Regions from separate parts of the Acidovorax sp. 107 genome, predicted to be linked through region 4. Evidence: predicted binding sites of a transcription regulator. Region 4 holds the regulator's gene; each other region holds the start of a gene.

What was found. The regulator sigma-54, encoded in region 4, starts transcription at its own class of promoters, with help from an activator protein. The targets are predictions, from matches to a motif close to TGGCANGNAANCTGCTTT.
Region 1: the regulator sigma-54 is predicted to act here: its motif matches at 1,676-1,693, upstream of C8C99_RS02070 (DUF2126 domain-containing protein).
Region 2: the regulator sigma-54 is predicted to act here: its motif matches at 3,410-3,427, upstream of glnA (type I glutamate--ammonia ligase).
Region 3: the regulator sigma-54 is predicted to act here: its motif matches at 3,737-3,754, upstream of C8C99_RS20385 (2Fe-2S iron-sulfur cluster binding domain-containing protein).

Annotation. Positions count from the first base shown of each region.
Region 1 covers NZ_QBTZ01000001.1:423,036-427,972, forward strand. Annotated here, with positions in the region: gene C8C99_RS02070 (DUF2126 domain-containing protein) at 1-1,663, opposite strand, end outside; gene C8C99_RS02075 (alpha/beta fold hydrolase) at 1,828-2,550, shown strand; gene panC (pantoate--beta-alanine ligase) at 2,621-3,460, opposite strand; gene panB (3-methyl-2-oxobutanoate hydroxymethyltransferase) at 3,495-4,376, opposite strand; gene nadC (carboxylating nicotinate-nucleotide diphosphorylase) at 4,543-4,937, shown strand, end outside.
Region 2 covers NZ_QBTZ01000001.1:2,544,352-2,549,288, forward strand. Annotated here, with positions in the region: gene ntrC (nitrogen regulation protein NR(I)) at 1-41, opposite strand, end outside; gene glnL (nitrogen regulation protein NR(II)) at 92-1,117, opposite strand; gene C8C99_RS11910 (hypothetical protein) at 1,199-1,723, opposite strand; gene glnA (type I glutamate--ammonia ligase) at 1,946-3,361, opposite strand; gene C8C99_RS11920 (molybdopterin-binding protein) at 3,533-4,354, opposite strand; gene C8C99_RS11925 (EI24 domain-containing protein) at 4,351-4,937, opposite strand, start outside.
Region 3 covers NZ_QBTZ01000001.1:4,360,027-4,364,963, forward strand. Annotated here, with positions in the region: gene C8C99_RS20365 (creatininase family protein) at 56-919, opposite strand; gene C8C99_RS20370 (RidA family protein) at 951-1,439, opposite strand; gene C8C99_RS20375 (amidohydrolase family protein) at 1,436-2,755, opposite strand; gene C8C99_RS20380 (NAD(P)H-dependent oxidoreductase) at 2,779-3,366, opposite strand; gene C8C99_RS20385 (2Fe-2S iron-sulfur cluster binding domain-containing protein) at 3,399-3,701, opposite strand; gene C8C99_RS20390 (TetR/AcrR family transcriptional regulator) at 3,892-4,548, opposite strand; gene C8C99_RS20395 (nucleoside deaminase) at 4,614-4,937, opposite strand, start outside.
Region 4 covers NZ_QBTZ01000001.1:2,807,480-2,812,416, forward strand. Annotated here, with positions in the region: gene C8C99_RS13175 (thioesterase family protein) at 1-468, opposite strand, end outside; gene C8C99_RS13180 (RNA polymerase factor sigma-54) at 549-2,138, opposite strand; gene lptB (LPS export ABC transporter ATP-binding protein) at 2,138-2,935, opposite strand; gene lptA (lipopolysaccharide transport periplasmic protein LptA) at 2,947-3,606, opposite strand; gene C8C99_RS13195 (thiol:disulfide interchange protein DsbA/DsbL) at 3,714-4,370, opposite strand; gene C8C99_RS13200 (SPOR domain-containing protein) at 4,463-4,937, opposite strand, start outside.

The sequences.
Region 1 (4,937 bases), 2.4 Mb from region 4:
TCAGGTGTTCGGTGTCCGATGCCTTCACCCAGGGCAGGGCATCGAGCGGCAGGCGGTAGCCCATGGGCGAATCGCCGGGGATGAGCAGCATGCGGTCGTCGCGGAAGAACCAGGGCCCCGTGCTCCACACACTGCCCGCCAGCGTGCCCGCGCCCACACCTGCTTGCAGCGGCAGCACATAGCCCACCACGCTGTCGAGCTTTTGCTCGAACACGCGGCGCAGGCGGGCGCGCTCCAGCTCATCGTCCAGGCGCGCGTCGAACGGGTCCACGTTGATGGGCAGGCGCCGCTCGCGCCACAGGTAGTAGAAGGTGTCTTCATACCCGGGCTGGATGTAGCGGTCGGTGATGCCCAGCTTGCGCGTGAGGTGGCGCACAAAACGCTCGGCGTCGGCGCTGGTGTAGTGGGATGGGTCACGCTCGTCGGCAAACAGCGCGGGGTTCTGCCACGCGGGCTGGCCGTCGGCGCGCCAGCAGATCGACAGTGCCCAGCGCGGCAGCTGCTCGCCCGGGTACCACTTGCCCTGGCCAAAGTGCAGAAAGCCGCCCTGGCCGTATTCGGCGCGCAGCTTGTGCGTGAGTTCGGTGGCAAAGCCGCGCTTGGTGGGGCCCAGCGCATCGGTGTTCCACTCCGGCGCGTCGCGGTCGCCCACGGCCACAAAGGTGGGCTCACCGCCCATCGTCAGCCGCACGTCGCCCGCCACCAGGTCGGCGTCCACCTGCTCGCCGAGGGCCAGCACGGCTTGCCACTGGTCTTCGGTGTAGGGCTTGGTCACGCGGGGCGATTCAAAGATGCGTGTCACGCGCATCTCGTGGCTGAACTCCACCTCGGCCTTGTCCACGCCGCCTTCAATCGGCGCGGCCCCCGAGGGTTGCGGCGTGCAGGCCAGCGGGATGTGGCCCTCGCCCGCCATCAGGCCACTGGTGGCGTCCAGGCCAATCCAGCCCGCGCCGGGCAGGTAGACCTCGCACCAGGCGTGCAGGTCGGTGAAGTCGTGGTCGGTGCCACTGGGGCCGTCCAGCGCCTTCACATCGGGCGTGAGCTGGATCAGATAGCCCGACACAAAGCGCGCCGCCAGCCCCAGGTGACGCAGCAGCTGCACCAGCAGCCAGCCTGAGTCGCGGCACGAGCCGCTGGCTTTTTGCAGCGTCTCTTCGGGCGTCTGCACGCCGGGCTCCAGGCGGATCAGGTAGCGCACGTCCTGCGCCACCTGCTGGTTGAGCTTGACCAGGAAGTCGATGGAGCGTTGTTTGCTGCGGTCGATTTTGTCCAGGTACGCCTGCACCAGCGGCGTCACCGGGTCGGTGGCCAGGTAGGGCGCCAGCTCCTGCTGCACATCGCTGCTGTACTTGAAGGGGATGTGCTCGGCCTCGGGCTCCAGGAAGAAGTCGAAGGGGTTGTACACCGCCATTTCCACCACCAGGTCCACCGTGACCTTGAACTCGCGCGTCTTCTCTGGGAACACCAGCCGCGCCTGGTAGTTGGCAAACGGGTCCTGCTGCCAGTTGATGAAGTGCTGCGCGGGCTCGACCTTGAGCGAGTACGAAATCACATTGCTGCGGCAATGGGGCGCAGGCCGCAATCGGATCGTCTGCGGCCCGAGGCCGACCAGCCGGTCGTATTGGTAATGCGTGACGTGGTGGAGCGCGGCGTGGATGGGCATATGCAGACCATGCTAGCAAGTCCCGAGCCATCGCGGGCAACTATTCCGGGGGCGGTGACAAGTGGTCATCGGCTGTTCACAATGTGCGGTCCGTGCCCCGCTGCCGGGGCTGTCTGCATGCTTGCGATGGCGCACCAACTTGGTGACGCCCTTTTTTTTTACCCATGTCCCAATCCCCCCAACTTCTGCTCCTGCCCGGTCTGGCCGCCGATGAACGCATGTGGCGCGGCGTGCTGCCGCTGCTGCCCGCCGCGCTGCGCCCCGAGGTCGCCATCGCCCACCAGGATGTGAACCTGCATCGCATCGAGGACTTTGCCGCCCGCCTGCTGGCGCAGCACGCGGGGCCGCTGGTGCTGGCCGGCGCGTCGATGGGCGGCATGGTCGCCATGGAGGCCGCGCGCCAGGCGCCGGAACGGGTCGCAGGGCTGGCGCTGCTGGGCACCACCGCGCGGCCCGAGACACCCGACATGCGCGCCCTGCGCGAAGGCGCCATCGCGCTGTTTGAACAGGGCCGCGTGCGCGAGGTCATCGAGCCCAACGTGGCCTTGGCCTTCCACCCCGTGAACGCTGCCAAGGCTGAGCTGGTGCAGGCCTATCTGGACTTTGTGCTGGATGCGGGCCCCGACCACCTGGTGCGCCAGAACCGCGCCGTGATCCACCGCCCCGATGCGCGCTTGCACCTGCCCCAGCTGGCCTGCCCCGTGCTGGTGGTGTGTGGCGCAGCCGACCAGCTCACGCCGCCCGAATGTTCTGCAGAGATCGCGGCACTGGTGCCCGGCGCCGAGCACCACCTGCTGCCCGACAGCGGCCACATGCTGACCATGGAGCAGCCCGAGGTGGTGACCGGCTTGCTGGTGCAGTGGCTGGCCCGCAGCGGGTGGATGTGAGTGAGTTGAAGCGTTTTTGGCTGGAAGCGCTAGTGGATCATGCCTGAGTAGCTATAAAAATGGTAGCTAATCAGAACTCCAAGTTGTCAATCAGCCGCGTGCTGCCCAGCCGCGCAGCACCCAGCGCTACCAGCGTGCCTGCAACATCGTCGGCCGTGGCGGGCAGCAGGTCCGCCCGGCGGCGCACCGTGAGGTAGTCGGGCGCCCAGCCCCGCGCGCGCAGCGCGTCTTGCGCCTGGGCCTCCAGCGCGCTGCGGTCGCTGGCGTCCAGCCACTGCTGCGCCAGCCGCTTCAGGGCCTGCGACAGGGCCACGGCCTCCTGGCGTTCTTCCAGGCTGAGGTAGCCGTTGCGCGAACTCAGCGCCAGGCCATCGGCCGCGCGGCAGGTTTCGCCCGCCACGATCTCGATGGGCAGCGCAAACTGCCGCACCATGTGGCGGATCACCATGAGCTGCTGGTAGTCCTTCCTGCCAAAAACCGCCGTTCCGCCAGTCTGGCCCAGCACGCAGGCAAACAGCTTCATCACCACCGTACTCACACCCACAAAAAAGCCGGGGCGGAAGTGGCCTTCGAGCATGTCGGCGAGCCGCGGGTCGGGGTGCACCTTGAAGGTCTGGGGCTCGGGGTAGAGGTCGGTCTCGCGCGGGGCAAACAGCACATCGCATCCGGCGGCCTGCAGTTGTGCGCAGTCGGCCTCCCAGGTGCGGGGGTAGCTGTCAAAGTCCTCGTGGGGCAAGAACTGCAGGCGGTTCACAAAGATGCTGGCCACGGTCACGTCGCCCAGGGGTTGGGCCTGGCGCACCAGGGAAATGTGCCCCTCATGCAGGTTGCCCATGGTGGGCACAAAAGCCGGGCGGCGGTAGGGGGCCAGGGCCTGGCGCAGGTCGGCAATCGAGCGGGCAATCAGCATGGGGTGGGAAGGGTCAGAGAAATAGGAAAAAGGCTCACCAGGCGTGCACAGCGTTGTCCGGGAAGCGCCCTTGCTTCACGGCCTGCAGATACGCCTCCATGGCGCCGCGCACGCTGCCCGCGTCCTGCATGAAGTTGTGGACGAACTTCGGCATCTTCCCGAGGTTCATGCCCAGCATGTCGTGCAACACCAGCACCTGCCCGGCCGTGCCGTTGCCCGCGCCGATGCCAATGGTGTGGCAGTGCGGCAGCTCGGCCGTGAGGTCGGCTGCCAGTGTGGCGGGCACCATCTCCAGCACCAGCATGGCGGCGCCTGCGTCCTGCAGTTCATGCGCCTCTTTGCGCAGCGTGCGGGCGGCATCGTCGGTCTTGCCCTGCACGCGGTAGCCGCCCAGCGCGTGCACCGTCTGTGGCGTCAGGCCCAGGTGGGCGCACACCGGCACGCCGCGCTGCACCAGGAATTCCACTGTGGGCGCGGTCCAGCCGCCACCTTCGAGCTTGACCATGTGCGCCCCGGCCTGCATCAGCACACAGGCGCTGCGGAGCGCCTGTTCGCGGCTTTCGGCATAGGTGCCGTAGGGCAGGTCGGCCACCAGCCAGGCCGTGCCCTGCACGCGGTGCAGGCCGCGCGCCACGCTGGCCGTGTGGTAAGCCATGGTGTCCAGCGTCACTCCCACCGTGCTCGGCAGGCCCTGGCACACCATGCCCAGCGAGTCGCCCACCAGAATGCATTCCACCCCCGCCGCATCGGCCACGGCGGCAAAGGTGGCGTCGTAGGCGGTGAGCATGGTGATTTTTTCGCCCGCTGCGCGCATCTGCGCCAGGCGCGGCAGGCTCACGAGGCGGCGCTGGGGCAGGGGCGATGCAGGCGGCAGCGTGCCGTAGGGCGTGGCAGAAACAGGGCTGGTGGCGGTCATGGAGCGCAGTGGGGCCAAAAAATTGCCGCGAGTCTATGCGACCAATACTGGGTGTACTTATTGGTTTCCGGCGCGGGCAGGGCGGGCCTGCGCTGGCACAGTGGCCTTTGCGTTCCCGGTATGCTCGCGGCCCATGAAAGCAGCGTTACCCCCAGAAATAAGCCCCATGAGAGACAACGATGTAGACGCCCTGGCCCAGGCCGACGTGGCCCGCGCCCTGGCTGAAGACGTGGGCACTGGCGACCTTACCGCCGGCCTGATCGACCCCGCCCGCCGCGCCCGTGCGCGCATCCTGGCGCGCGAAACCGCCGTGATCTGCGGCGCCCCTTGGGCCGAAGCGGCCTTGCGCGCACTCGACCCCACGGTGCAGATCACCTGGCACGTAGCAGAAGGCCAGCGCTGCGCCCCCGACCAGGTGGTGCTGGAGATGGAAGGCCAGGCCCGCGCACTGCTGAGCGCCGAGCGCACCGCACTCAACTTTCTGCAGCTGCTCTCGGCCGTGGCCACCAAGACCCGCACCTATGTGGATGTGGTGGCTGGGACCCGCGCTCAGATCGTGGA
Region 2 (4,937 bases), 260 kb from region 4:
CGGATCGAGGGGTCGTCATCTACTATCCAGATCGGCTTCATATATTTTTCTTACCTTCCCTGTGGTTGCGTGTCAGGGACCGTCGTGCGCTTCAAGGCAGCGGGATCAGGATGCGGAAGTCGGTGCGACCCGGTACGCTGTCGCATTCGATCAACCCGTGGTGTCGCTGCACGAAGGTTTGCGCCAACGTCAGCCCCAGCCCTGATCCGCCGTCCCGACCCGACACCAAGGGGTAAAAAATCCGCTCCTTGATGGCATCGGGTACGCCCGGTCCGTTGTCGATGACATGCAATTCCAGTGCCAGCCGGTAGCGTTGCCGGCCGAACGTGACCTGGCGGGCCACGCGCGTGCGCAGTGTGATCACGGCATCCCCCTTGGCGATGCGCTCTGACAGCGCCTGGGCCCCGTTCTGCACAATGTTCAGCACCGCCTGAATGAGCTGCGCACGGTCCCCCCGGAACTCGGGGATGGAGGTGTCGTAGTCGCGCTGCACCTTGAGGCCCTGCGGGTATTCGACCAGCACGAGCGAACGCACACGCTCGCACACCTCATGGATGTTCACATCGCCCACCAGATGCGGGTGGCGATGCGGCGCAAGCAACCGATCCACCAGGCTTTGCAGGCGGTCGGCCTCGTGGATGATGACCTGGGTGTATTCAGTGAGCTCCCGGTTGTCGAGCTCCATCTCCAGCAGCTGCGCCGCGCCCCGAATGCCGCCCAGCGGGTTCTTGATCTCGTGGGCGAGGTTGCGGATCAGCTCCTTGTTGGCCTGGGCCTGATCGCGCAGGCGCTCCTCGCGGTCCTGGCGGGCCTGCTGCTCCAGCGGCCAAAGCTCCACCAGGATTTCGCCCACCTGCTCGGCATCGGCCACGTTGACATGCACGGGTACCGGGTCCTGGTGCAGGCGCTTCAGGCTGGCCTCGTAGCGCAGCGCAGCAAAGTCCTTGCCCCGGGCGCCCGCCAGGGCGGTCTGCAGCAGCGCGGGGTCGGTGAAGAAGGTGGAGAAGTCCGCCCCCTCCAGGGTGCGGCGCGACAGGCCGAGCGTATTCTCCAAAGCGGCGTTGGCAAACTGCACGGCGCCATCGTCAGCACGCAGCACGGCCACCAGGGTGGACATCAGGTCCAGGGAATGGAAACGCCCGGTGTCAGTGCCGGGCAATTCGGGGGAGGAAGGGGCACTCACACGCTATCGCCGTCGTCAGTTGGTGGGCGCCGCAGGCGCTGGCAGGCGGGCAATCTCGCGCTTGATGCCTGCGATGTCGCTCTCGCTGCGGGCCACACTGGCCTTGAGCTCGGCCGTGCGTTCGGTGTAGCGCTGGGGATTGCGCAGGTCCAGCGCATTGCGCTCGGGGGCGCCGTTGTTGTATTCCTTGAGCAGCTCGGCATGGCGTGCTTCGGCCTTGCGCAGCTCGGACTCCAGGATGGCGCGCGCATCCGAATCGCGGGACTTCTGCTCGTTGTTGCTGACGCGGGGTGCGTTGGCGGGCGAGGTCGCAGACGAAGAGGCTGCTGCACCACTGCCACCGGCGGCGGCTGCGGCAGACGCCGGGCGGGTGCCCTGCACCACCGTGACGTTGCCGCCCTCGACCAGCTTGCAGCCACGCTCCTTGGCCTGCTGCGCGTTGTTGGTGTATTCGTTGCCGCAGCGGTAGATGCGGTCTTGCGCCAGGGCCACGGGGACGGAGCCGGCGATGAGAAGCAGGGTGATGAGCGTTTTTTTCATTCGGTTTCCTCGCACGGACATGCAGGGGTCGGGGGAGTATCCCCCAATCACCCTACATCTCCAATCCAACAAAGGCAGACCCTTGGAAGGCTGTGTATACGGATGCAACACCTGGCACCTTGGTTCCGCCGCACGCATTCGACGCCAGCGCCATCTTCGCCCGCCCATGAAAAAAGGCGGCTTGCGCCGCCTTTTCTTGAGCAATGGTCTGCAGGCAGACGATTACAGCGAGTAGTACATGTCGTACTCGACAGGATGCACGGCCATGCGGAAGCGGGTCACTTCGTTCATCTTCAGATCGATGTAGGCGTCGATCATGCTGTCGGTGAACACACCACCCTTGGTCAGGAACGCTCGGTCCTTGTCCAGGTGCTCCAGGGCCTGGTCCAGGCTGTGGCACACGGTAGGCACCAGCTTGTCTTCTTCTGGAGGCAGGTGGTACAGGTCCTTCGTGGCGGCTTCGCCAGGATGGATCTTGTTTTCCACGCCGTCCAGACCCGCCATCAGCAGGGCGGCAAAGCCCAGGTAGGGGTTCATCAGTGGATCGGGGAAGCGGGCTTCCACGCGACGGCCCTTCGGGTTGGCCACGTAAGGAATGCGGATCGAGGCCGAGCGGTTCTTGGCCGAGTAGGCCAGCTTCACCGGGGCTTCGAAGTGAGGCACCAGGCGCTTGTAGCTGTTGGTGCCTGGGTTGGTGATGGCGTTCAGGGCACGGGCGTGCTTGATGATGCCGCCGATGTAGTACAGCGCGAAGTCCGACAGACCGGCATAGCCGTCGCCAGCGAACAGGTTCTTGCCGTCCTTCCAGACGGACTGGTGCACGTGCATGCCGGAGCCGTTGTCGCCGTGGTAGGGCTTGGGCATGAACGTGGCGGTCTTGCCGTAGGCATTGGCCACGTTGTGGATCACGTACTTTTGCAGGATGGTCCAGTCAGCGCGCTCCACCAGGGTGCTGAAACGGGTGCCGATTTCATTCTGGCCAGCGCCCGCCACTTCGTGGTGGAACACTTCGACCGGGATGCCCAGGGATTCGAGGATCAGGGACATCTCGGCGCGCATGTCTTGCGTGCTGTCGACGGGGGGCACGGGGAAGTAGCCGCCCTTGACGGTGGGACGGTGACCACGGTTGCCACCTTCGAGCTTGGCGCCAGTGTTCCAGGGAGCTTCGTACTCTTCGATTTCGTAGAAGGTGTGGTTGGGCTCGGTGCTCCAACGCACGCCGTCGAAGATGAAGAATTCTGGCTCGGGACCGAAGTAGGCGGTGTCGCCCAGGCCGGAGGCCTTCAGGTAGGCTTCAGCGCGCTTTGCGATGGAGCGGGGGTCGCGGTCGTAGGCCTTGCCGTCGGTGGGCTCGATCACGTCGCAGGTCAGGATCAGCGTCGTTTCTTCGAAGAAAGGATCGATGTTGGCCGTGCTCGGATCGGGGATCAGCTGCATGTCGGAGGCTTCGATGCCCTTCCAACCGGCAATCGACGAACCATCAAAGGCATGGCCCGAAGTGAACTTGTCTTCGTCGAAGTGAGAGACGGGCACCGTGGTGTGCTGTTGTTTGCCACGGGTATCGGTGAAACGGAAGTCAACGAACTTGACTTCGTTCTCCTTCACCATCTTCATCACGTCTGCAACGGTCTTGGCCATCAGGTTCTCCTGGATAAAGCGCTTGTTGAAAAAAGAGTTTGCGAGATAAAAGCAGTTTGCGTGCCAGCCGAGTGCAGCGCCGCACTATGAAGGAGCGCTACCCGCGACAGGTCGGCATGGCAGGTGCCCAAAAGCACCAACACGGTGCAATTCATTCATCGAATCTGAACTTCACAGATTGCGCACCAATTCGGGGCCGCAATTTGCACCAAATTTGTGCAATCCAGTTTTCAATGCCTGCCATGCCGCAGGCACCGAGGACGCGGGGCCTTTGACGCCCAGTTCGATGTGCCGCCCGTATTGTGGATGATCTACGCTGGGCAAACTGAACACCCGCACATCCGGGTGCGATTTTTCAATCTGCTCCATGAGGGGGGTCAACGCCGCCTCCATGGCGCCATAAACCACCACCGACTGCTCGGTCTGTGGCGCACGGTTGAAATGGGCCGCGTAGCGCTGTTCCAGCACCCACTCGATCATGGGCCAGGCCATGACAGGAAAGCCCGGGACGAAGTGCACAGCCCCACCCCCTGCCCCTTCGCAGCTGAAGCCAGGAATCTTGTTGTAGGGATTGGGAATGATGCGCGCACCCACCGGGAACATGCCCATGTTGAGACGGTGCACGTTGTCAGACCGGTCGGGCTCATAGGGCACGCCCTGTTCGCGCGCCACGTCCTGCATGCGCTCACGGATCAGGGCCTCGGCCTCGGGGTGCAGGGCCAGCTCCTTGCCCAGGGCACGCGCAGCACATTGCCGCGTGTGATCGTCGGGTGTCGCGCCGATGCCGCCGCACGAGAACACCACATCGGCCGAAGCAAACGCCCGCTGCAACGTGGCAGTGATGCGGTCCGGGTTGTCGCCCACGTAGTCGGCGTAGGCCAGAGAAAGGCCACGCGCCGACAGAAGCTCAATCACCTTGGGCATGTGCTTGTCGGCCCGCTTGCCTGAAAGGATCTCGTCGCCCACGATGATGAGGCCAAAGGTAGGGGTCATGGTGTCTTGTCTCCTGGCAGGGGAATGGCGGGGGATGGCAGCGCAGGCGCGGGCTCTGCCGCCGTATCCAAGGGCGTAGCTTCTGCGGGATGCGGCATTGCATCGGCCACCGGGGAGAACGCCGTCTTCGGCGCCATTGCGGTCCGCTCGGCCCGCAAGCGCTGCAGCGCGGCCAGCCCATAGTGCGTGAACCACAGCGACGAAAATGCGAACACCAGGGTGTAGATCCAGATCGCCAAGGGCACCAGCACAAAAAAAGCAGCCGCAAACACCACCCCCGACGCCCACACAATGCTGGGCGCAGCGCCCAGATAACCCGTCACAACCCCAATGCCCAGCAGGCTGCTGCGATGGCGACGGAATATCTCCTGGCGCTCTTCCTTGCTGGCATGATCGGCCAACGCATCAAACACCATCACCCGGTAGGTCAGCCACCCCCAGATCAGGGGCGGCAGGATGAGCACCAGCGGCGGCACCAGCCAGAGGGGGACAGACACTGCCAGCGCCACCAGCGCCAGCACCGTGGACCCTATCGACCAGGCCACACTCGCAATGAAGGACCCGCCCTTCTTGCGCTCCAGAT
Region 3 (4,937 bases), 1.6 Mb from region 4:
ACGAAGGGACAACGAAGGGAAAGGCGAAAAGGATTGGCGGTGGCGTTCGCAGGTTTCAGGCCAATGCGGACGGGTGCTCGATGTGCCCGGTGTGATGGGCACGGCCCCAGGTGGGCTCAGCGCGTGGTGCCCACCGCAGTTGGTGCAGCTCGGTGATGGCGGCGGCCCAGCTCACGGCCAGCGATTCGAGGATGGCGTGGCCCTGCTCGGCCGTGGCGGGCAGCGGGTCGCCAATGATTCCGCTGGGGCCGAAGTCGCGTGCGCTCCAGGCGCAGGCGGGGCGGCCGTCAGGCGAGAGCAGGGGCGAGTCAAAAACGGGCGGGTAGTTGACCACCGCGCGCTCCATGTGCACGGTGTCGGGGGCCAGGGCCAACATCAGTGCGGTTTCGCCATGACCGGCGTGCATGGCCAGGCGTTTTTCCTTGTCTGAGAGGAACTGGCCCGCCACATGCGGCACCCGCCAGGTGAAGCTGGGCACCACGATGAAGTCGCCATGGCGCAGTCGCAGCTCGCGCGCGCACATCTCCATCACCTGTGGCTGGCCGCCGTGGCCGTTGACGAACAGCAGCTTGCGAAAACCCGCGCGGTACACCGACTCGCCCACCTCGTTCATGGTGGCCAGCAGGGTCTCGCCGCTCAGCGTGACGGTGCCGGGGAAGTGCAGGTGCTCTTCGGACTTGCCGTAGGTGATGGGGGCCATCGCAAACGCGGGCACATCAGCCGGCAGGCGCGCGAGTGCATGGCCCACCACACCTGCGCTGATGACGGTGTCCACCGCACAGGGCAGGTGCGGGCCGTGCTGCTCTGTCGCGCCGGTGGGCAGCACGATGACGGTGTTTTCCTTGTCGGGCAGGTCTGCGATCTCGGTCCAGCTCAGGTAGGGCAGGTAGCGGTGGGGCGGGTTGTAGCCGTGCAGCATGGAGGACTTTCGTGAAGGTGTTGGGGGTGGATCAGCGCTGTGGCAGATAGGCCGTGGCTTCGACCTCAATCAGGATGTCGGGCGTGGGCAACATGCCGCTCACTTCCACTACGGTGGATGCGGGGGGCTCGCCGGGGAAGAACAGCTTGCGCACGCGGCTGTACTGCGGAAAGTGGTCCAGGTTCTTGAAGTACTGCACCAGCTTGAACACGTCGGACATCTGGCCGCCTGCGGCCTCGATGGTCTGGCGGATGCGGTCGAGCACATACCAGCTCTGCGCGAGGATGGGGCCCTCCTTGATGTCGGTGCTGAACTCGCCCGTGCGGCCAATCAGCGTGGCGGCCTCATGCGGGATGTCGTCGTAACCGCGCACGATGCGGCTGGCGGCGGGGTCCACGGCGATGATCCCGCTGAGGTAGATGAAGTCGCCTGCGCGGCGCCATGCGGCGTAGCGGGCCAGGGGCTGGGCGATGCCCGGTGCAGGGGCGGTGGCAGTGGCAGTGGCAGATGCGGTGCTCATGCGAGGCTCCTTGCGGTTTGGGTGGTGGGCACATGCCAGGCAGCCGGTGCATGGCCGCTGGCGACGCGGCCCTGGCGCAGCACCACGCGGCCCTGCGCGCCTTGTGTGCGCGATGGAAAGCCCCAGTGGTCGGCCTGCGTGAAAACCAGCAGGTCAGCCACCGCGCCCGGCTGCAGGGGCAGCGCGGTGGGGCCGGTGCGTAGCCAGTCGCTGCGGCACAGCGATTCGCTCCATTGGTCGAAAGGTGTCTCCAGCTGCGCCGCCAGCACACCCGTGGCCAAGGCCTCCAGCGGGTCGAAGCTGCCCACAGGGCAGAACGGGTCTTGCACGTTGTCGCTGGCCACCAGCACCGGTATGTTGCGTGCACGGGCCTCTTTCACCAGCGTCAGGCCACGCTGGCGCGGCGTGCGGCCGGTGGTGGCGTCCTGCAGCAGTAAATTGGTGATGGGCAGCGTGACCAGCGTGATCGGGCTTTGTGCCACGGCATCGAGCGTGGCGAGGGCGGTGGCTTCATCCTGTGCCGCCAGCGCGCAGGTGTGGCCACAGACCACATGGCCTTCAAAACGCAGCTCCTTGAGCAGTGCAGCGGTGGTTGCCAAGCCTTGGGCGCCGGGGTGCAGTTCTTCGTCCACATGCAGGTCCACGTTCAGTCCGTGGTGTTGTGCGGCTTCCAACAGGTGGCGCAGCGCCTGCGGGTCCCAGTTGGTGGAATGCACAAAGCCGCCCAGCAAGGCGCCGGGGCCGCTGGCGGCCACGGTGGTGGCTAGCTGCATGGCGGCGCTGCGTTCCGTATACAGGTGCAATGGGATCAGGCTCACGCGCTCCAGCGTGATGCGGTCGGCCCAGTCATGGGCCAGTGCGCGCAACACGTTCCAGGCCTGTGGCTGTGCATCAGGCTCCCACCAGTCGCAGTGGGTGCGCAGGTGCACGGTGCCCGCGTCGTAGGCCCATTGCAGCGCGCGGCTGGCGCGGGCGTGGATGTCGGCTTCGGTCCAGCCCTGGCGGTCCACCATCATGGCCTCGATGGCGCCCAGCAGGCCGGGTTTGACCACACCCATGCGGGGCAGGGTGAAGGCCTTGTCCAGGTGGGTGTGCGCATCCACCAGGCCGGGTAGCACCAGCGCGCCTGCTACGTCCCACACCGTGCCGTGGGGCGCTGGATGGGTGCCATGGGGCAGCACCTGCACGATGCGGCCCTGGGCCAGGTGCAGGTCGGCTAGTGCGGGCTGGTGGCCCTGCTGCGGCCACGCGGTGGGCAGCAGCCACCGCGGCAACCGTGCGCGCAGGATGTGGTCGGGAGTGCTGGATGCGTGCATGCCGTGGCCCTTAGAAATTGGTCTTATGCAAAGCGCGCCATGGCCTGGCCCACGCGGGCCTTGAAGGCCGCAAGCCGGGGTGGTGTGGCCACGTTCATGTGGTAGTAGGCGTGGTAGTCCACCCGCGCCTTGCCGCCGGTGAGCAGGCGCATGTAGCGGGTGATGGACTTGCGTGGCGGGTCGCCCATGAACAGGGCCGTCCAGCGGGGGCGGCCGTAGGTGACCACGGCGGAGATGCGCTTGATGTGCGTGAGCGAGGGCTTGACGTTGTGCGGGTCGCTGATGTCAAAGGCCACGCCGGGCATGAGCACGCGATCGAAAAAGCCCTTGAGCATCGCCGGCATGCCAAAGCACCAGGTGGGAAAGCAGAACACTACCGCCTCGGCCCAGAGCAAGCGGTCCACATAGCCCTGCACGGGCAACTGGTTGCTGGGCACCTCGTGGTAGCCCAGGCGCTCTTCGCGTGTCATCACGGGGTTGAAGCCCTCGGCGTACAGGTCGCAGTCGTCCACCTCATGGCCCGCGCCGCGCAGCTGCTGCACCACCTCGGTGTGCAGTGCGGCGTTGTAGCTGGTCTCTACCGGGTGGCAATAGATCACGAGGATGCGCATGGCGGGGGTCCTTCGGGTTGTGGGAGATGGGCCTACAGGTCCAGCGTGAGCGTGGCGCTGTGGCTGCGCGCGCAGCACACGGCGACGTGGGTGGCTTGCTCTGCAACGCTCAGGCAGCTGTCGCGGTGGTCGGGTTCGCCGTCCAGCCAGCGGGTCACGCAGGTGCCGCACACGCCCTGCTCGCACAGGGTTTCCAGCGGCACGCCAGCGAGCTGCAGCACGTCGGCCATGCTCTCGCCAGGGCCAACAGGCAAGCGCATCTGACTGCGCTGCAGGATCAGCTCGAACGTGTGTTCTGTGCGGGTGGCGCTGGCGGTGTCGGGGGCTGTCTGCATTGTTTGACCATGTGATTTGATCGATTGGTCAAACTATTGCAAAGGCTGTGCCAGCCACAAAAACCTGTCAAACGTCTTTGTGGTGGATCAACGCGGCCTTATCGCGACGGATTTGCGCCGCGTGCTGGTGCGCATCGCGCCCCTCAGGCCCTTTGGCGCGTAGACCATGCCCAGAAATGGGCATGGGGCTTTAGTCTGGTGCGAGGCCGCAGCCCAGCAGCACAAAGCTGGTGAGTTCGCGCACGATGGGCTCGCGGTCAATGGGCTCGTCGGGCGCCAGGCCCAGCATGATGTGCACCTGTACGCCGTAGTCGGCGTAGTGCTGCGTCATGCCCCATATCTGCATGAGCAGCAGTGTGGGGTTGACTGCGCGCATGCGGCCTTCGGCGATCCAGCGGTGGATGAGGTCCACCTTCTGCTGGGTGGACTTGACGGCCACGGGCCAGTATTTGCCCAGGTTGCGCCCACCGCCCAGCACCTCGGTGGTGAAGATGCGCGACAGGCCCGGGTTGTCCAGCGCGTAGTCGAGCTTCTTGCGCACGTAAGTGCTCAGCACTTTCTTGGGGTCGTCGCTCTGGCTGTCGAACTGGAACGCGCCCGACCAGCCGTTGAGCACTGAATACAGCAGCTCTTCATACAGCTCTTCCTTGCTGGCGATGTAGTAGTGCAACTGCGGCTTGGTCAGGCCCGCGCGCTCGGCGATGGCCTTGGTGGATGCCCCCTTGAAGCCATGGCGGCTGAACTCGGCAATGGCCGCTTCGCGGATGGCGCTCAAGATGCGTTCGCGGCCCTGCTTGGCGCGGCTGAGCAGCGCGCCAGAGGCGGCTTCGGCTTCGGATTCGGTCATGGCGGTGGTGCGAGGCATGGGGAGTGCAGAGTGTGCGCTGCAGATTCTGCCCGCGCGGGAGTGGGTCAGACTTTCCAGAACCCGATGTGTGGCGCGCTGGCTTCTTCGACCATAGCGGGGCCGATGCATTCGATGGCATGGGGCGAGGCGGCAAACACGTCACGGCACGACAGCTCGGCGTCGCGCTGTTCGGCACGTTCGCCCCGGAACACGCGCAGGCGTTCGGCGTCAATGCCGAACACCACGCGCCCAATGCCCGACCAGAAGATGGCGCCCGCACACATCACGCAGGGCTCGGCCGATGAATACAGCGTGGCCTTGGCCAGGGCATCGCGCCCCACGCGCGGGCTGAGCTGGCGCACGGCATTGGTCTCGGCGTGGCCGGTGCA
Region 4 (4,937 bases):
GGATACGCGCTCGGGCAACGTGTGGGAACCCGGCGTGCCGGCGCGCGCCAGCAGCAACTGGCGGATGGATTCAGGGATAGCCGCCACCTTGCGGTCGGCCTTGCCAATGAAGACGATGCCGATCTTGCCGCGCGCCACCTCGCGGCCCGAGGTCTTCTCGGTCATGCAAAAGACCAGGTCGAACCCATAGCGGTTGAAGTCGGCCGGCGCCATCTCCACGCGCATGGTTTCGCCGTGGAAACCTTCGGACTTGTACTGCGCCACGATGTCGCCCACGACGATGGACAGGCCGCCCACGTCCGCCTCGGGGTAGCCCAGCGACTGGAAGAAACGCACGCGCGCTTCGGACACCAGGCTGAGCAACTGCGCGTTGTCCAGGTGCCCGCCCTGGTTCACATGGCTGATGTAGATCTGCAGCTCGGTGGCAAAACCGAAGTGCGCGGGGAGGTCGAAGACGATGCGGGCCATGGTGGGCTGCGGTGGGTAATACGGAAACAACAGAAAAGACTACGGCGGCGCTGGCGGGCAGTGCGCCACCTGCCGAGCGTCTACAAAGCCTTGCGCAAATTCGCCGGCGCGATCTTGAGCGCCTCGCGGTACTTGGCCACGGTGCGGCGGGCGCATTCGATGCCCTGCTCCTTGAGCATCTCGGCGATCTGGCTGTCGGACAGCGGCTTGGCCGGGTTTTCCGCCGACACGAACTGCTTGATCAGTGCGCGCACGGCCGTGCTCGATGCATTGCCGCCCGTTTCGGTGCCCAGGCCGGAGCCAAAGAAGTATTTCAGCTCGTAGGTGCCGATCGGCGTGGCCATGTACTTGGCGGTGGTCACGCGGCTGATGGTGGACTCGTGCAGGCCCAGTTCGTCAGCGATGTCGCGCAGCACCAGCGGGCGCATGGCCAGCTCGCCGTGGGTGAAGAAGTTCTTCTGCCGCTCGACGATGGCGCGCGAGACACGCAGGATGGTGTCAAAACGCTGCTGGATGTTCTTGATGAACCAGCGCGCCTCCTGCAGGCGCTGCTGCATGCCCTGGTGGCCCTCGCCGCCCTTGTGACCGCGCAGCGCGCCGGCGTAGATGTCGTGCACACGCAGGCGGGGCATCACATCGGGGTTGAGGCTGACGATGAAGTTGTGCTGGCCATCGCGGCCGTTGGCACGCCCGGCTTTGCGCACGATGACGTCGGGAATGATGATGTTGCGCTCAACATCGGCAAAACGGCGGCCAGGGCGCGGCTCCAAGCGGGCGATCAGGGCCATGGCGGCGCGCGTGCGCTCCTCGCCATCGCCACACAGCTGCGTCAGGCGGCGGATGTCGCGGCGGGCCAGCATCTCCAGCGGCTGCTGGCAGATGCGCAGCGCGGTCTGCACGGCGTCGGGGTCGGCATCGCTGTCTTCGTCGGCCGCCAGGGCGGTGAGCTGCAGCGTCAGGCATTCGGCCAGGTTGCGCGCGCCGACGCCCACAGGCTCCAGGCTTTGCAGCAGCCTTTGGGCCACCGTGAAGCGATGTACCAGTTCTTCGATCTGCTCCAGGTCGTCGGGCCCGGCGAGGCTGATCGCCAGCTCTTCGAGAGGCTCTTCCAGGTAACCGTCGTCGTTCAGCGATTCGATGAGAAAACGCAGTGCGGCCGTGTCCACGTCAGACAGCCGCAGCGACAGCGCCTGGCGGTGCAGGAAGGCCGTGAGCGATTCGTGCGAGCGCGCCAGTTCGGTGGCGTCGGCCTCGTCGCCCTCGGCGCCGTTATGGGTGCGGGCGGGGGCGTCGCCGCCCCACTCGGCATCATTGGGCACCATCTCGACGGTGCCGTCGCCGCTCCAGTCGGGCTCGTCGGTGCCTCCACCGGAGATTTCAGCATCATTTTGGCTTTCAGTGCTGGTGCTGCTTGCGCTGGCAGCTCCTGAAAACATAGCATCATCGGCACTGTAGTCGTCGGCCTGTGCGGGCGTGTCGGCGGCTTCCAGGCCAAACTCCTCACGCGGGGCTTCGTCGGCATTGCGTTCGAGGAACGGGTTTTCGTCGAGCATCTGCTCGACTTCCTGCGACAGTTCGAGCGTGGACAACTGCAGCAGCCGGATGGACTGCTGGAGCTGAGGGGTCAATGCAAGGTGCTGCGAGACGCGCAGCGACAGTCCAGGCTTCATCACATGCGGAAATGCTCGCCCAGGTACACCCGGCGCACTTCGGCGTTGTCCACGATCTCGGAGGGCGTGCCCTGGGCCAGTACGCGGCCGTCGCTGATGATGAAGGCGTGGTCGCAGATGCCCAGCGTCTCGCGCACGTTGTGGTCGGTGATGAGCACACCGATGCCCCGCGCCTTCAGGAAGCCGATGATGCGCTGGATCTCGATCACGGCGATGGGGTCGATACCGGCGAAGGGTTCGTCCAGCAGGATGAAACGTGGCTGGGTGGCCAGGGCGCGGGCAATCTCGACGCGGCGGCGCTCGCCGCCCGACAGCGCCAGGGCGGGCGAGGCACGCAGGTGGTCCACGCGCAGCTCCTGCAGCAGGGCTGTCAGGCGCTCTTCGATGGCATCGCGCGACAGCGGCTGGCCGTCATCGGCGCGCTGCAGTTCCAGCACGGCGCGCACGTTTTCTTCGACAGTGAGCTTGCGGAAGATGGAGGCTTCTTGCGGCAGGTACGACAGCCCCAGGCGCGACCGGCGATGGATGGGCATGTGGGCCACCGATTGGCCATCGATGCGGATGTCGCCCGCATCGCTGCGCACCAGGCCCACGATCATGTAGAACGACGTGGTCTTGCCCGCGCCATTGGGCCCGAGCAGCCCCACCACCTCGCCTTTTTGCACCACCAGCGACACATCCTTGACGACCTTGCGGCTGCCATAGGACTTGGCCAGGTGCTGCACCTCCAGGCGGCTGCCCGACTGCGAATCAGGCCCCAGGCGGCCACCCGCCTGGGTATCAGGACCGGTACTCACCACAGGCCCGCTCACTTGGCGCCGCCGCCAAGGCTGCTGCTGGGGCGCAGCGCCGGTGCGGGCGCGTCGGGCGCAGGGGCCGGGGCTGCCGCACCGGGCGGCGGGTCCTTGGGCGCCAGCACGGCGCGCACACGGCCACCGGGCGCGGGGGTGTCGCCTGCCGCAGCCGAAGACGCGGGCGCCTTCTGGCCGTCCACGGTGAACACGTCGGTGAGGTTGTTGTAGACGATCACGGCGCCGGTGATCTCATCGTTCAGCACCGACCCACGGTAGCGGCGCAGTTCGGCGCGGGTGATGAAGCGCACGTTGTCGGCCTTGCCGTCGTACTCGATGACTTCGCTCTCGCCTTCGATGAACTCGTCCGGCGCTCCGGTCACGGTGTCGCGCTTCTGGCGGAAGAACGCCCGTTTGCCCGCCTCGGCCGTGACCACGCCGTACTGGTAACCGTCGGCGTCCTGGCGCACATCCAGCCGCGCGCCGCGCAGCACGATGGTGCCCTTGGTCATCACCACGCGGCCCGAGAACACGCTGGTCTGCTTGAGTTCATCGTGACGCAGGGCATCAGCCTCGATGTTCATGGGCTTGGCACGGTCGGCCTTTTCGGCGTGTGCCACGCCCGCAAGGCCAGTCAGGGCTGCGAGCAACAGGAGGGGGAGTAGGCGTTGGGTCATAGGGCACGAATCTTGCAATGATTGTAGCCACCCGATGGTACCCATCCCGAAAAAAAGCCCGCATCAGCGGGCCTTTGGGACAGCTTGCCGACAGGGTCGGCAACTCGTCAGGCTTTGCGCGCCGTCGATGCCAGGTATTCGACCACTTGCAGCACCGTCTGCATGCTGCCAGCCATCGTGCCGTCGGTGTAGTACTTGCCTGCCACACCCATGGATGGCACGCCCTCGACGCCGTACGAATCCTGCAGCTGCGAGGCGCGACGCACCTGATTGGCCACGCTGAAGGAGCCGTAGACCTCCTTGAACTTGGCGGCGTCCACGCCCTGCTGGGTCACCCAGGCCAGGATCTCGTCGTCCTTGGCGAGCTTGACTTTTTCCACATGGATGGCGCGGAAGACCTTGGCGTGCAGGGCGTCGAGCTTGCCCATGCCTTCGAGCGTGTAGTACAGCTTTTGCTGGGGCACAAAGCTGGCATTGAACGCCACGGGCACGCGGCGGATGGAGAGGTCCTTGGGCGCGGCCTTGACCCAGGCGTCCAGCGAAGGCTCGAAGGCGTTGCAGTGGGGGCAGCTGTACCAGAAGAACTCGATCACATCGACCTTGCCAGCGGGGGCATCGGGAGCGACGGGCTTGTCCAGCCGCTTGAAGTCCTTGCCCTCCTTGAACTGGCGGGCTTGCGCCATGGCGGGGTTGGCCACTGGCAGCGTCAGGGCAGAAGCGGCAACCGCCGAGGCGGCGGACAAAGAAAACTCACGGCGTTTCATGACAAAGACTCTCCTGGTTCAGGTATGCGGGATGTGAGACATCCCTTTACAAAAAGTTCAGCCCTGGCGTTGGTGCCGTTTTGACAGGCACTTCAGCGCTGCACGCGCACGAGCGCCGATTCCAGCCCGGCGCCGTCGAGTTTCTCTTTGAGCACCTCGGCATCGTCACGCTTGGTGAAGGGGCCGATGCGCACCCGGAACACCGCCCGGCCATTTTGCTCACGCTCGCTCACGCGGGCCTCCCAACCCAGCATGGCCAGCTTGGCGCGCTGGGCGTCTGCGTCGGCCTGGGTGCGAAAGGCGCCTGCCTGCACAAAGTAGTCAAACGGGTCCGCGCTGCCCTTGGCCGCTGCCTTGGCCACGGCCAGATCGCCCAGGGGGTCGGCACCCGGCTTGCTCTCGGCCTTGGCTTCGGCTTTCGCGTCTGGCTTGCTTGCGGCGGGCTTGGCGGCCGATGCGGCGGCGCGCACCTCAGGGGCCGGTGCCGATGCAGGGGTTGACGCAGCCGCGGCCACCGGGGGCGCGGCGGGGCGGGCCGGGTTCTTGCCATACAGCGGCGAATTCGGG